DNA from 3 places in the Microbulbifer zhoushanensis genome. Region 2 is predicted to be linked to each of the others. Evidence: predicted binding sites of a transcription regulator. Region 2 holds the regulator's gene; each other region holds the start of a gene.
What was found. The regulator sigma-54, encoded in region 2, starts transcription at its own class of promoters, with help from an activator protein. The targets are predictions, from matches to a motif close to TGGCACANNNNTTGCNNT.
Positions count from the first base shown of each region.

Region 1: the regulator sigma-54 is predicted to act here: its motif matches at 2,007-2,024, upstream of LVD10_RS08620 (formate/nitrite transporter family protein).
Region 3: the regulator sigma-54 is predicted to act here: its motif matches at 3,423-3,440, upstream of LVD10_RS17340 (RtcB family protein).

Region 1 is NZ_JAJSAO010000003.1:551,370-556,495, reverse strand. It holds gene LVD10_RS08625 (bifunctional protein-serine/threonine kinase/phosphatase) at 1-969, opposite strand, end outside; gene LVD10_RS08620 (formate/nitrite transporter family protein) at 987-1,826, opposite strand; gene LVD10_RS08615 (hypothetical protein) at 2,220-2,837, opposite strand; gene pepN (aminopeptidase N) at 2,950-5,126, opposite strand, start outside.
Region 2 is NZ_JAJSAO010000004.1:207,849-212,974, forward strand. It holds gene lptC (LPS export ABC transporter periplasmic protein LptC) at 1-21, shown strand, start outside; gene lptA (lipopolysaccharide transport periplasmic protein LptA) at 8-571, shown strand; gene lptB (LPS export ABC transporter ATP-binding protein) at 658-1,383, shown strand; gene LVD10_RS09605 (RNA polymerase factor sigma-54) at 1,576-3,051, shown strand; gene hpf (ribosome hibernation-promoting factor, HPF/YfiA family) at 3,279-3,572, shown strand; gene ptsN (PTS IIA-like nitrogen regulatory protein PtsN) at 3,576-4,037, shown strand; gene rapZ (RNase adapter RapZ) at 4,213-5,073, shown strand; gene LVD10_RS09625 (HPr family phosphocarrier protein) at 5,101-5,126, shown strand, end outside.
Region 3 is NZ_JAJSAO010000010.1:4,345-9,470, reverse strand. It holds gene LVD10_RS17355 (slipin family protein) at 1-422, opposite strand, end outside; tRNA gene LVD10_RS17350 (tRNA-Thr) at 801-870, opposite strand; gene rtcA (RNA 3'-terminal phosphate cyclase) at 1,083-2,114, opposite strand; gene LVD10_RS17340 (RtcB family protein) at 2,119-3,345, opposite strand; gene rtcR (RNA repair transcriptional activator RtcR) at 3,588-5,126, shown strand, end outside.

The DNA.
Region 1 (5,126 bases), on a different contig from region 2:
CGTTGAGGGCGTCTTGAGGAATACGTGAGCGCCTGACTTGAGGTCTGTGGCCAGGTAGGCGTGACTACGCGCGGATATCTGCAGTTGGCGCTCGATGCGGAAGCCATCCAGTTGCTCCCCCGGTCCCAGTATGGGGGGTAATGGCAGTTGTTCTGCCTTTTCCCGTAACAGTCTGGCGCCCTCGCCGGGCAGTTGGTCGATACGGGCTATCTGGATGGTCAGGTTATCTGCGCTGCCATTGAGCTGCGCGGCGTCGACCAGCGCCTGCGCTACCTGGTCCAGGTTGGCCTGCGGGTCGGACAGCCGCTCGATAACCTGTTGTGGCGATATATGCTCATAGAGGCCGTCGGTGGCCAGGATGTAATGCTGGCCCTCCTGCAGCGGTAACTGCCGGTAGTCCGGCTGGTCCCGGTCTCGAGCCCCAAGGGCACGGCTCAGGTGGCGTTCCCCGCCAGCTGCCCACTTGCAGTGATCACTGGTGAGCAGTTCCAGGGAACCCTGGTGCAGGCGGTAAATCCGGCTGTCACCAAGGTGGAACAGGTGTGCCGACCGCCCTCGCAGTACCAGGGCGGCAAAAGTGCAGACATAGCCGTGGTCGCGTTGGTAGCGGAACTGCGTTGCACGGGTCTGGGCATCGAGCCACGCGTCAATGGCGGAGATCACGCGGGTCCCGGCTGCGCGCACAGACCAGGCCTCCGAGGTGCAGTAGTAGTCGGCCAGGAACGCTTTTACTGCGGTCTCGCTGGCAATACCACTTACTCGGCTGCTACTGATGCCATCCGCCAGGGCCAGTGCAATTCCCTTGACCACCAGTTGCGCGGCACGGGGAACGGTTGCGCCGTGGCAGTCCTGGTTATGCGCTTTCCTCCCGGCGCTGCTGTACTGGCCGATCGCGACCTGTAGTTGGCCGGGGGTATCCCTGTGGGAGTGCCCGGCCGCTGTTGGCGGCCGGGCTTTCAAGCTTTCCATAGTAGAGCAGCAGGGAATCAGCTGGCGGCGGCCGGCTCTGGACTGGAATCAAGGCTGCGAGCCGGGGCCGTGCGTACATGGGTGCTGTAAAGCGTGAGCCCGGTAAAGGCGAGGCCACCCACCAGGTTACCCAGTGCAGTGGGGATCTCGTTCCAGAGAAAATAGTCGGCTACAGAAAAGCCACCACCCATGATAATGGCCGATGGAAACAGGAACATGTTTACCACCGAGTGCTCGAAGGTCATAAAGAAGAACAGCATGATCGGCATCCACATTGCCAGCACCTTGCCGCTTACGTGGGTGGAGATCATCGCGCCCACCACGCCCATGGAGACCATCCAGTTACACAGCATGCCGCGCAGGAAGATTGTAAACCAGCCGGCGGCACCGTATTCCGCATAGCCCACGGTGCGGGACTCACCGATGCCGGCAATCTTCTGCCCTACTGCACCGGGCTCGACTGAGAAGCCGTAGGTAAACACGAAGGCCATCATAAATGCCACGGTCAGCGCCCCGCCAAAATTGCCCAGGAACACCAGTCCCCAGTTGCGCAGGATCCCATTGACGGTCACCCCGGGGCGCCGGTCCAGCCACGCCAGGGGGGTCAGCACAAACACCCCCGTCAGCAGGTCAAAGCCCATCAGGTAAAGCATGCAGAAGCCCACCGGGAACAGCACCGCGCCGATCAGCGGGTTGCCGGTCGTCACCGTAATGGTAATGGCGAACACCGCTGCAAGTGCCAGGATGGCCCCGGCCATATAGGCCCGGATCAGGGTGTCGCGGGTGGACATGAAAATTTTAGCCTCGCCAGCGTCGACCATTTTGGTCGCAAATTCGGTTGGAAGTAGATAAGCCATGTTTTTGCCCCTGGAATCTGGTTATGGGTGTTTCCACTTAAAGCCATGGGCTGATTCTGCAGGCCAAAAAAAACGGCGCCTTCACCCCGTGGGGCCAAGAGGCCCGGGGAGAAGACGCCGTCGTCTGTGGAAACTGGTTGTTACAGCAAGCCGCGGAATCACGGCGAGCCTGGCAATACCAAAGCAAGCTCTATGCCAATACCTTCCAGAAAGCGTGGCCGGCCAGGAAGTGCAATAGCTGATTTACGAACTCACTTGCCCCTGGCCGGTCTGTGCGTATTTATAGTGTTTCTGGCGCACCGAGTTGGTGCGCACCTGTCCTCTGAGATTCATTCAGTCCTTGCAGTCTTCAGAACAGGTTAGAGCCGAGGAGGTTCGATTTGGCTACAGGCACTAACTTACTGTGTAAAGTTGAGCCTTCTTCTTGGTAGAGAAGCTTTTCTTTACGCGGTCGAAAATCTCATTGGCCTCCTCTCCGGAAAGGGCATCGGTTGAGAGCAGAAGCTCCAGGGCTTGTTTACAGGCGAGAATCTTCTGCTCGGGACTCGCTTCCGGGTTTAGTTTCAGTTTATCTATCTCTGTCTCAAGGGACTCCAGGAAGTTTTCGCAGGCTTCCCTGCTGGGTGAGTTTTGCCACAATATAATTGCCGGTGCGCCATTATGCCTGTTTTTCACAATGACCAGATTTACCGTCTTGTAAAAGAATGCGGCCAAAAACATCGACGCGGGAAACAGTACCGAGAATAGCGCAATATACTCCCCGGTCAGGTCGTTGGGGGTGGTGTCTTTAGCAAGTATGAATATCCCCAATGCAAACAGGATCAAGCTCAGGACCAGGTAACGGTAGGGTCTTTGCATGTACCTGTCGTATTTTGTGTCAAGGTCGAAGAGGTTGAAGGTCTCCTCTTTACTTGCCCTGAGGGTTCTGTATTTAACCCGGACCCTGGATTTGTCCAGAATTTCAACTTCTCGACTTCCCTGTAAGAACTTGCGTTGTCTGATTTTTTTCATTATTTAATTCCTTGTATTCAGTGTGCAAAGTTTCCATTGATCATTATGGTGGGAGACCCCAGGCATGATCCATGGTGAGGGGGTCTCAGTATCATAAGCACTGTTGGGTATTCTAGAATTTCATCGCGATGCAGCGCTGGCTTTGTTGTTGGCGGTTCATTATTACCTTTTTCAGTGTTGGCATAAGACCGGGATTGCTGTCCAGCGCCCTGCGGTACTTCTCTGCGCCGGCTTCATTACAGAGTATCGGGAATACCTGGGCGAAGGCCTTGTTATACAGCGTATCCGCTTCCGCGTTCACTCCGGGGACTGCTCCGAGGACACGTTGGCTTAATCTGTCGAAGATTTCCAGCTGCTCTGCCGGGAAGAGTGCCCCCGTCGCGGCCTTGATCTGGCTCAACTTGTACTGGTCACGCTGCCCGAGGATATTATCCAGCCATCGCTGCTTTGTGTCTTCAGTGGGTCGTATGGCTTCCGCGGTAATCGCGCTATTGCGGGCCCGGTCCGTGTTGTCCCTTTCCAGTTCGGACTTAACCAATGCTTCGTAATTACCGTGCAGGTGGCGGTTCAGCAGTACGATGAGTTGCCAGCGCTTGTCCTGGTCGATGGTGAGCCCATCGATGGCCAGCTCGCCATCAAGGAGCTTGCGGGCGTTGTCGAGGGCGGCCTCGGTGTGGGCGACCCGGGTAAAGGTACCGAGCCAGGTTTTCTGTTCGTCGCTGCCGGCGGGAGCATCATTCAGTTGCTCCCAGGCGAAATCCTCGATTGCGGCAAGTTGCTGGTCACGTTCTTCGCGGGGAATATCGAGGCGATGCAAATAATCCCGGGCGGATGCCAGGTGGCCGCTGATGGCCCGGATCACATTGATATCCTGCTCGGCCGCGGCATTTTCCAGGGCGAAGCTGATCCACTCGCCCAGGGGCATCTTGCCGGACAGTACGCTGCCATAGAGGTTCTGCCACAGCATCAGGCGGGTGAAGGGGCTCTCTATCGCATTGATATGTTGTGAAAGCTGCCCGACAGACTGCGGGTCCAGCTCCACCTTTACATAGCCCCAGTCCTCGTCGTTGGGGTTGAGAATCTGCGGGCAGGGCAGGCCCTCGGCAGCCTCTACCCGGGTCGAGGCGCCGCTATAGGTTACGGGTATGGCTTCCACGCGGCTCATGGTGCCGTCCTGCATCCGGTAGATGCCCAGCTGGATGCGCTGGTCCCGCAGTACCGGGTACTCGTCCGGCGCTGTCTGTTCCAGGGTCAGCCCGGTGATCCTGTCGTTTTCGCACTGGAAGCTGGCGCTGAGGGTGTTAACCCCCGGCTGGTATAGCCAGGCGCGGGTCCAGTCCCCGAGGTCCTTGTCCGCCGCTTTGCCCAGGCTGCCCATAAAGTCCTGTAGCGTGGCATTGTCGTAGGCATATTCATTCAGGTAATTGCTCACTCCCTGCTGGAACTCTTCCTTGCCCAGGTAGAATGGCAGCTGCTTCAGGACCGAGCCGCCCTTGCCGTAGGTAATGCCATCGAAGTTGGAAAAGGCTTCTGCGGTGTTAGCCACTGGCAGCTCGATCGGGTGCGTGGTAACCAGCTCGTCCGAGTCGTAGGCCCATTGTTTGGTGCGCAGGTAGAAATTCTCCCACACGTCATCGAACTCACTGTTCTCCGCCAGCGCCAGGTAGGCCATATAAGTGGCGAAGCTTTCCTTCAGCCAGAGCCCGTTCCACCAGTCCATGGTGACCAGGTCACCAAACCACATATGGGCCATTTCGTGCGCGATCACATTGGCCAGGCGCTGTCGCTCGGCCTGGGTTTTCTCCCCGCGGGAAACATAGGCCTCGTTAAAGGTGACGGCGGCCACATTCTCCATGGCACCGATGGTGAAATCCGGCACGATTACCTGGTCGTATTTGCCGAATGGATAGTCGATGCCGTAGTAGTCCTGGAAGAAGTCGAATGACTGTCTGGTGAAGGTGAACCAGTCTTCCGGTTTTACATTCGGTGCCAGTGTCTGGCGTGCCATCAGGCGCAGGGGGATACCGTTCGCGTCGTCTTCCCAGACTTCGTAGGGGCCGGCATGCAGCGGGAAGATATAGGAGGAAAACTTCTTCGTCTGCGGGAAGTGCCAGAGCCTGTGGCCATCTGCGGTGTTCTCGACCTTGTCCTCGCGGGCAGTGGTCACCACCTGCCAGTCGGCCGGGGCTTTGACCTGCACGGTATAGCGCGCTTTCAGGTCGGGCTGGTCAAAGTGTGGGAAAAAGCGATTGGCCTTGTAGGGCTCAAAGTGGGTGTACAGGTAGACAT
Region 2 (5,126 bases):
AGCACCTATGAAACTCAATAACTTCCTGTGCGCCCTGGCAGCTACTACGCTACTGCTGCAGGGAATGCACGCCACAGCACTGCCGGCCGACCGCCAACAGCCGGTCAAGGTCAATGCGCAGAAACTGGAAGCCAACCGCGGCAAGAACCTGTCGGTCTACAGCGGCAACGTGGTCATCACCCAGGGCTCGCTGCAGATCCGCGCCGATCGCGTGGAAGTACACGGCAACCCGGAAGGGGAGATCCGCCGCGTCATCGCCACCGGCAATCCGGCCCACTTCCAGCAACAGATGCAACAGAGCCAGAACCTGGTCAAGGCCCGCGCGCGCCGCATCGAGTTCAAGGTCAACTCCGACGAACTGCAGCTGACTGGCAACGCCCACGTGGACCGTGACGGCAACACCCTGGCCGCAGAGCGGATCGACTATGACCTCAACAGCGAAAAAATGCAGGCCCAGGGCCAATCTGGCGACGGCCGGGTCGAGATGATCTGGAAACCGGAGCGCAAGCCCGAAGGGACAGCCCCGGCCGACAGCGCAGAAGATAACAAGGATTCGACGGAAGGCCAGTAACCCCTTCCCACCGGGGCCGCGCCTCGCAATCCCCAGATCCAGCGCGGGATGCCGCCACGGCATCTCGCGCCCAGCAGGAATTCAGTATGCCAACGCTACAGGCGTTACACCTCGCCAAACAGTACAAGAAGCGCAAAGTCGTACGGGACGTATCCGTCAGCGTATCGAGCGGCCAGGTCGTGGGCCTGCTGGGCCCCAATGGGGCCGGCAAAACCACCTGCTTCTACATGATCGCCGGCCTGGTGCGCGCGGACGCGGGCCAGGTGCTGATCGATGAAGAAGACATCACGCGGTTATCCATGCACGGCCGGGCCCGCAAGGGCATCGGCTACCTGCCGCAGGAGGCCTCGGTATTTCGCCGCCTCAGCGTCCGCGACAACATTCTCGCCATCCTCGAGACCCGCAAGGACCTTACCCGGGCGCAGCGGCAGGAGCGGGCCGATGAGCTGCTGAACGAATTCAATATCACCCACATCTCCGGCAGCCTGGGCATGTCCCTGTCCGGCGGCGAGCGACGCCGGGTGGAGATTGCGCGAGCCCTGGCCACCGATCCGGCATTCGTCCTGCTCGACGAACCCTTTGCCGGCGTCGATCCCATTTCGGTCAACGATATCAAGCAGATCATCCAGCACCTGCGCCAGCGTGGCATTGGCGTCCTGATCACTGACCACAACGTGCGCGAGACCCTGTCCATTTGTGAGACCGCCTATATCGTCAGCGAAGGCCACATCATCGCCGCCGGCGCACCGGATGAGGTGCTCTCCAACCAGCAGGTACGCGAGGTTTACCTGGGCCACGAATTCACCATCTGATGCGGACCGGGCGCCGAAAACCGTCCTAGGCAGAGGGGGCAATCTGCATATCTGTCACCTCCATCGCCGGCGGAGGCAATACGGTCATCATTTTCGGCACACTTATTGCTTGTAATCGCGCCCACAGCAGGTTAGTCTGCCGCCTTATCGAAATTCGGAAGAATATTTCGTTCTAGCGGTTCTCTACCCTGTATGAAGCAATCCCTCCAGCTCAAGCTCGGCACCCAGCTGACGATGACCCCGCAGCTGCAGCAGGCGATTCGCCTCCTGCAACTGTCGACGCTCGACCTGCAACAGGAGGTCCAGTCGGCCCTGGACAGCAACCCGCTGCTGGAGACCGATACCGGGGAGCATGGCGAACATGAAGCCTCCGCGGATGAGGCCAAGGGCGAGGATCACCCGACCCCCGGGCCCGATGACCGCACGGCCAGCGCCAGCGAATCCGGTACAGATGCCGCGAGCGAGAGCGAATGGAACAACGACATTCCCGACGACCTGCCGGTCGATACCCACTGGGATGACATCTACAGCGGTGGCAGCTACAGCGGCCCGACCGGCGAGGACAACCTGCTGGAGCAGCGCAATGCCACCTCCGAAAGCCTCCACGACCACCTGCTGTGGCAGCTGAACCTCACCCCACTCTCCCGGCACGACAAACTGATTGCTGAAACCCTGATCGACGCGATCGATACCCGGGGCTTCCTGCAGTCGCCACTGGCGGAGCTGGCCGAGGCGCTGGAGGTCGGTGAGGATGAAATCCTGGCGGTCCTGAAAACCATCCAGCAGTTTGAGCCCGCCGGATGTGCGGCGCGCGACCTGCGCGAGTCCCTGCTGCTGCAGCTGCTGCAGATGCCCGCCGAGACCCCCTGGCTCGCCGAGGCCCAGGCCATCGTCGACTTGCACCTGGACCTGCTGGGTAAACGCGACTTTCGCCAGCTGGGGCGCCGCACCCGGCTGAATGAGGCCCAACTGGGTGAAGTGATGCGGCTGATCCAGTCGCTCAACCCGCACCCGGGCGAGGCCTTTGGCGGCGATGAGCCGCAATATGTCGTACCGGATGTGATCGTAACCCGGCGCCAGCAACGCTGGCAGGTGGAGCTGAACCCGGAAACCACCCCGCGCCTGCGCATCCATGCCGGTTATGCCTCCATGATCAAACGCGCGGACAACTCCGCCGATAACAACTTCCTGCGCGATCACCTGCAGGAGGCACGCTGGTTCCTCAAGAGCCTGCAGAGCCGCAATGAGACCCTGCTCAAGGTGGCCTCGAGCATCGTCGAGAAACAGCAGGGCTTTTTCGAGCAGGGCCCCGAGGGAATGAAACCCATGGTGCTGGCGGATATTGCTGAAACCGTGGGCATGCACGAGTCCACTATTTCACGGGTCACCACGCAAAAGTATATGTTCACACCCCGCGGGGTCTTTGAGCTCAAATACTTCTTTTCCAGCCACGTCAGCACCAATTCCGGTGAGGATGCCTCGTCTACCGCGATCCGCGCACTGATCCGCAAGCTGGTCGACGCCGAGCAGCCACGCAAGCCCCTGTCCGATAACAAGATCACCCAGGAGCTGGCCAACCAGGGAATCAAGGTTGCCCGCCGCACGGTCGCCAAATATCGCGAATCCATGGGCATACCCTCTTCCAGTGAGCGCAAGCGCCTGATCTGAGACCACTGCAGGCCCCGCCAACCGGGCCCTAGCGGCGCAACCTGACCCCATCGAAAAATACGGTCACCACCACTTGCCGGGCATGCAATCCCACGCGGCCCGCAACCAATACCTCAAGTTTGAGTGTATCCTTCCAATCTGGCGTACTTCCTAGTAGGGTTGCCGCCCTGACAGGGGGTGCTGCCGGTTCAAACCGCGCTTTCGATGCACTCGAACAGGAGAATTCCATGCAAGTCAACATCAGTGGCCGCCACCTGGAAGTGACTTCAGCCCTTCGCGATTATTGTCTCGAAAAACTGGATAAACTCTCCCACCACAATGACCTGATCACGACGGGACAGGTAACCCTGTCAATGGAAAAGAAAGAAATACAGCGCGCCGAGGCACTGTTTCACGTCAATGGGCGGGAGATCTTTGCGGATTCGGAAGCGGATGATATGTACGCGGCAATTGACGCCCTCACGGACAAGCTCGATCGCCAGCTGATAAAACACAAAGAGAAGTTGCGAGCCCATCGTTAAGCTATGACATTGGAAGCATTACTCTCGCCCAGCCTCAGCCTTTGCCGGGTGGCGGGCAGCAGCAAAAAGAAGCTCTTGCTGAATATTGCCCAGGCGATAGCCGAGCAGTATCCACACCTGGACGCAGACACGATTTTCAACCAGATGATCGCGCGCGAGCGGCTGGGCTCCACCGGCATCGGGGATGGTGTCGCCATCCCCCACTGCCGCCTGCCGGGCTGCCAGGAGGCCATTGGTGTACTGTGCACCACTGAGCCGGCGATCGATTTCGATGCTGCCGACCGCCAGCCGGTCGACCTGCTATTCGCCCTGCTGGTGCCGGAAAACGCGGAGCAGGAACACCTGGACACCCTGGCGGAAATCGCCGCCCTGTTTAACGACAGCAGGGTCAGGGAGAAGCTCCGCCAGGCGGACTCCAGCGACGAGCTCTACGCCCTGGCCATCGACAGCGCTGCCGCAGCCTGAAGCACACCAGCGCCGTCCCACTGCGATCCTTCACAAACATCCGTTATCGTTGTGCCGGACGCCGCAATGGCGGATCATTGGCCAATGCGACCGGAAGCCCGCCGGTCGCTCTTGCCCGGGCAGGTAGCAAACGGCCGGCAGTCGATCAAACATTACGAAACGGACCTCGAAACTTATGCGCCTGGTGATCATCAGCGGCCGCTCCGGCTCCGGCAAGAGTTCAGCCCTGCAACTGCTGGAAGACGTCGGCTTCAACTGTATCGACAACCTGCCCGCCAGCCTGCTGCCGGAGCTCGTGCGCAGGGTCCAGGAGCAGCCGCGTGTGGAGAGCGCCCGGCTGGCCCTGGGGATCGATGCCCGCAACCTCTGGCAGGACGTGCAACAGGCACCCCGGGTTATCGATGAATTACGCGAAAGCGGCATCCAGTGCGACGTCATATACCTGGACGCGCGCTCTCCCGTGCTGGTCCAGCGTTTCAGTGAAACCCGGCGCAAGCACCCGCTCAGCGACAACCGCACCCACCTGCTGGAAGCCCTGAACCGGGAAAAGGAATTACTGGCCCCGCTGGCCGGCATGGCCGACCTGGTGATCGATACCAGCAGCCTGAGCCTGCACCAGCTGCGCGACCAGGTTAAGACCCGGGTTGTCGGGCGCGACTCTCCTGGCATGGCGATCCTGTTCCAGTCTTTCGGCTTCAAGCACGGGGTACCGGTTGATGCGGACCTGGTGTTTGACCTGCGCTGCCTGCCCAACCCCTACTGGGTTGCCGAACTGCGCCATAAGACCGGCCTGGACCCGGAAGTGGTTGAATTCCTGCGTTCCCACGAGGAAACCGGCGAGATGCAGCGGGACATTACCAGCTTCCTCGGGCGCTGGCTGCCCTCCTACCAGCAGAGCAACCGCAGCTATACCTGTGTCGCTGTCGGCTGCACCGGCGGTCGCCATCGTTCCGTATACATGGTTGAGCAGCTGGCCAGGACGTTTGCCGGCCAATTCGATAATATCCAGGTTCGCCATCGCGAACAGCAGCCGTAACGTATAGACGGAGAACGCGACACCGCCATGCAGAAGTGCCGCCTGACCATCAT
Region 3 (5,126 bases), on a different contig from region 2:
TTCGGCACCGCGCCGGTGCCCCGGCCAAGCAGGCCGACAAGCCGCTCATCCACCGTGTACTGCGCGCTGATATCGATAATATCGACACGCACATTCTCCACCCCTTTCCAGACCGGCAGGAAGGTACCCGGGCTGAGGACATTCACCAGGTGGCCGTCGCGGTACAGCAGGCCAACCTGGCTGTCACCCAGCTCGTGGGTCTCGGTGTAGGGCGCCAGCTTTTCCGCATGGGTGTTCAGGAAGAACCTGGCGTTCGGGCGCTCGAACAGTACATCGCTGATATCGTGGACCTCGACCGTCACCTTGTCCGCCAGTTGCAGCAGGCGGTGCCGGCCCGGCTCGAGCACACGTATGAAACGGTTACGGCGGAACAGCAGCGCCCGCTCGTGATCGGCAATATCGACGCTTTTCCATATCATCATTTTACTTCTCCTTACTTCTGTTCCCCGGCGCATTACCTGCGTAACCAGGGGTGAGGCCCACCCGGAAGCCCGGGGGCCGGCGGCTTGAACAGGGCAGGTGGCAAAGTCATCGGCCGGCCGGCCTGCAGCGGGGATACGCCAATGCGCATTGCCCACACTACAGGCGAGCCCGGCGTGGCAATGCCACGTGCCAGGTTGCCCACCACCGGCGCCCGGACTTCCGGCGCCTCCGGGTACCGGCGGCTGCCTTCCCGGGGGAGTGCAAGTCGCCAGCGCCCAGTGGCCATGGGCCTCTGGTAGTCAACAAGGGCGTTAACCCTGTGGGGAGTCGAACCCCAGGCTTTCGCCTTTACCGGATAAGTCGTGTAGTGGACGACGTTACTCTGGCAGGAGTCGAACCTGCGACCGGCCGAAACTATCGGCTGCTCTACCTCTGAGCTACAAAGTAGTGTTCAGGTAATTGCCCCGGCAGGTACACAGCAAGCCAGGGGCTCCTGTGCCGGGCTGGCGTTGTGAACCAGCTCCGCATGCCGGGCCATTGGCCCAAACTCTTTTACTGCCACCTGCGCATTGCAGGCGGCCAGTGTTCTCACGCGGGCACATCCCCTGTGCCATTTTTCATCCCTGGTTTCGTCCCTGGGCGTATCCCGCTGTCAGCACCTAACGTGCTTGCGTGCTGTCCGGCACACTGACGATCCAGGCGTGCCCGCCTTCCCTGTGCACGCTGATTTCCATCCCGGTGAGCTGCCGGATCACCTCGATATTCGTTAGCAGGTGCTGGCTCGGCGCCAGCGTCCTGAAACGGCCGCCCCTGCCCAGCACCATCGGCAGCAGCAGCTGGTCCGCCAGGTGTTCGCCCACCGGCACCCCGGCTTCCATATACCGGTTGAACTCCTTCACCGCGCGGCCCGCAACCCGCTCCGACGACAGCTGCTTCTCGCCCACCACCTCAATCACTTCGGTAACGTGCTCGGCGTACACCCGCAGCGAGACGATATTGCCCGGCCCGAATGAATCCACCTGCCGGCGCTGGAGCTCGTCCGCCGCCCAGTCGCCCTTGCTGGCGATATGCCGCAATTCCCTGTCTGCCACGTGGCCCGGAATCTGTGCCGAGGTCACCAGCGCCTCCTTGCTTAGCACGGCGCCCCGCTCCAGCAGAGCCAGCGGCTTCAGTTCACCCACCGGGTATATCCGTGCCCGCCACCGGCCGCCGCCGGCCGGGTAAAAGCCGAACCTCTCCAGCTGCACCTCGGCCCGGTAACCCATCTGCGCCATCACCGGCAGGAAACCGGCCTGGATAAAATCGAAGCTGGGCGCCTGTTTGTTGTGGGTGCCGCCCTCCAGGCAGACCTCGCTCACCCCGTCCGCCAGCAGCAGCGGCAACAGGATGGTCTGGAACACCAGGCTGGTGCTGCCGGCGGTGCCAATGGCAAAACGGTATTCGCCAGCGTTCACTTTGCCCGGTTTGAACGTCACCTCGGTGGAGCCCAGCTCGTCCCCCGTCACCTGCGCGCCGGAAATCGCCTGGGCCGCATGCAGGCACACCAGGTGCTGCCGCATCAGGCCCGGCTTGCGGCGGCCGGCGCGGATATTCCTTATCCGCACCGGCTCTCCCAGGCAGGTGGACAGAGTGAGCGCGGAGCGGAAAATCTGTCCGCCGCCCTCGCCCTGTGATCCATCAATGGTATGCATGGTCCTATCCTTTCACGCAGACGACCTGCTTCAGGGTGTACACCACTTCCACCAGGTCTTTCTGGGCGGCCATCACCTTCTCGATCGGCTTGTAGGCCGCCGGGGTTTCATCAATCACGCCGGCATCCTTACGGCATTCCACATCGGCGGTCGCCTGCAGGTGCTCTTCCAGCGACACCAGCTTCTTGGCTTTGGTGCGCGACATCACGCGGCCCGCACCGTGGCTGCAGCTATAGAAGCTGTCCGCATTTCCCAGCCCGCGGACGATGAAGGAACGCGCGCCCATACTCCCGGGGATAATTCCCATCTCGCCCTCGCGGGCGCGCACTGCGCCCTTGCGGGTAACCAGCACGTTTTTGCCGAAGTGGTGCTCGCGGGACACATAGTTATGGTGGCAATTCACCGCCTCCATGCGGGCCTCGAACTCCATCCCCAGCGCCGCCTTCACCGCGTCGATGGTGCGGGCCATCATTACCTCGCGGTTGATGCGGGCAAAGTTCTGCGCCCACTCCACCGCTTCCACATACTGGTCGAAGTGTTCGGTGCCTTCCGGCAGGTAGCTCAGGTCGGTATCCGGCAGGTGGATATGCCAGCGCTCCATGTCCTTCTTCGCCATCTCGATAAAGTGCGTACCGATGCGGTTACCCACACCGCGGGAACCGCTATGCAGCATCAGCCAGACGCTGTCGTGCTCATCCAGGCACATCTCGATAAAGTGGTTACCGGTCCCCAGCGTACCCAGGTGGTTGATGTTGTTGGTGTTCTTCAGCACCGGGTGCTTTTCCTGCAGCACATCGAACTGCGCCGCCAGCGGCGCCCAGGCCTGCATCACATCGTCCGGCAGGCTCCCCCAGGCGCCCTTGTCCCGGCTTCCGCGCGCCCGCGAGGAACGCCCGTGGGGAACCGCCCGCTCGATGGCGGAACGCACACCCGCCAGGTTGTCCGGCAGTTGCGACGCCTTGAGGCTGGTGCGCACCGCCATCATGCCGCAGCCGATATCCACACCCACCGCCGCCGGGATCACCGCGCCGAGTGTCGGCACCACGCTGCCGATGGTGGCACCCTTACCCAGGTGCACGTCCGGCATGGCCGCCACCCACTGGTGGATAAACGGCATGCGGGAGATGTTCTTCAGCTGCTCCCTGGCCTCAGCTTCGAAGGGCACGCCGACAGTCCACGACTTGATCGGCACACCACCGTCCTGCATTACTTCATAGGCTTGCTGAGTCATTGTTCCTTTCCTTCTTCTTCCATCCCGGCTTTTCTGTTCGGCTGCCGGGTTCGTGCTTGCTTATGTGTAGCCCCTGTATAGCGAGGACAGTGCCAACTTTTGCCAGCGTGCTGAAAAAACTTTTAACCCGTTGATTTAAATAAAGAATTTTTCTTCATAAAGCGATTTCCCGCCAGCGGCCACCATCATCGAAGCGCCACCGATCTATCTTTTTTGATAGCTGGATAATATATTTGATAACCATGAAAACAGTTGCCATCAGTATTCTCGGCACCACCATGGACCGGCGCGGCAAGGGCGATAAGCGCTGGGACAAGTGGCGGCCGACCGTTTCCATGTGCCAGCACGAAGACCTGTTGATCGACCGGCTGGAACTGCTGTTCGACAACCACTCCCAGGGCCTGGCCAACCAGGTCACCGAGGACATCGCGCTGGTATCGCCGGAGACCGAGGTGGTCCACCACAAGGTGAACTTCCCTGACCCGTGGGATTTCGAGACGGTCTACAGCCAGCTGCTGGATTTCGCCCGCGGCTACCAGTTCCGCCCCAACCGCGAGCGCTACCTCACCCATATCACCACCGGCTCCCACGTGGCGCAGATCTGCCTGTACCTGCTGACCGAGGCGGGCTACCTGCCCGGCAAGCTGCTGCAGACCTCCCCCGCCCGGCGCGACAGCGACGCGCCCGGCCAGTACCAGGTAATTGACCTGGACCTGTCCCGGTACGACCAGATTGCCTCGCGCTTCCAGAAGGAACACCAGGAAGGCACCGTCTACCTGAAGGGCGGCATCCAGACCAACAACGCCCCTTTCAACCGTATGATCGAGCAGCTGGAGAAAGTCTCCATCCGCTCCAACGCGCCGATCCTGATCACCGGCCCCACCGGCGCGGGCAAGACCCAGCTGGCCCAGCGGGTGTACGAACTGCGCAAGCAGCGCGGCAAGCTGGAGGGACGGCTGGTGGCCATCAACTGCGCCACCCTGAAAGGCGAGAACACCATGTCCGCCCTATTCGGCCACAAGAAGGGCGCCTTCACCGGCGCCACCGCCGATCGCGCCGGCCTGCTGAAGGAAGCCCACAAAGGCCTGCTGTTCCTGGACGAAATCGGCGAGCTGGGGCTGGACGAACAGGCGATGCTGCTGCGGGCGATCGAGGACAAGCGCTTTATCCCGTTCGGTTCCGACCGCGAGGCCAGCAGCGACTTCCAGCTGATTGCCGGCACCAACAGGGACCTGGCGCAGAAAGCCAGGGAGGGCAGCTTCCGCGCCGACCTGCTGGCACGGATCGACCTGTGGACCTACGAACTACCGTCCCTGCGCGACCGCATCGAAGACCTGGAGCCCAATGTCGATTACGAACTGGAATCCTTCTCCAACAAGGCCGGGCACCTGGTGAGCTTCAACAGGGCGGCGCGGGAAAAGTACCTGGCCTTCGGCCGCTCAGCCGACGCCACCTGGGCGGCCAACTTCCGCGACCTGAACGCCAGCATCACCCGCATGGCCACCCTGGCCGATGGCGGGCGCATTACGGTGGAAGTGGTGGATGAAGAGATCCGCCGCCTGAAGCACAAGTGGCACACGCCCGCGCACAGCGGCGAACATGCCCGCAGTGCAGTGGAGAGCGTACTGGGCAGCGGCAGCAGTGCCGAGATGGATTACTACGACCAGCTGAAGCTGGCCGCGCTGATTGATGTGTGCCGGCGCTCCAGCTCCATGGCGGAGGCCGGGCGCAAGCTGTTTAATGTGAGCCGGCAGGCGAAGAAGTCGAGCAACGACTCGCAC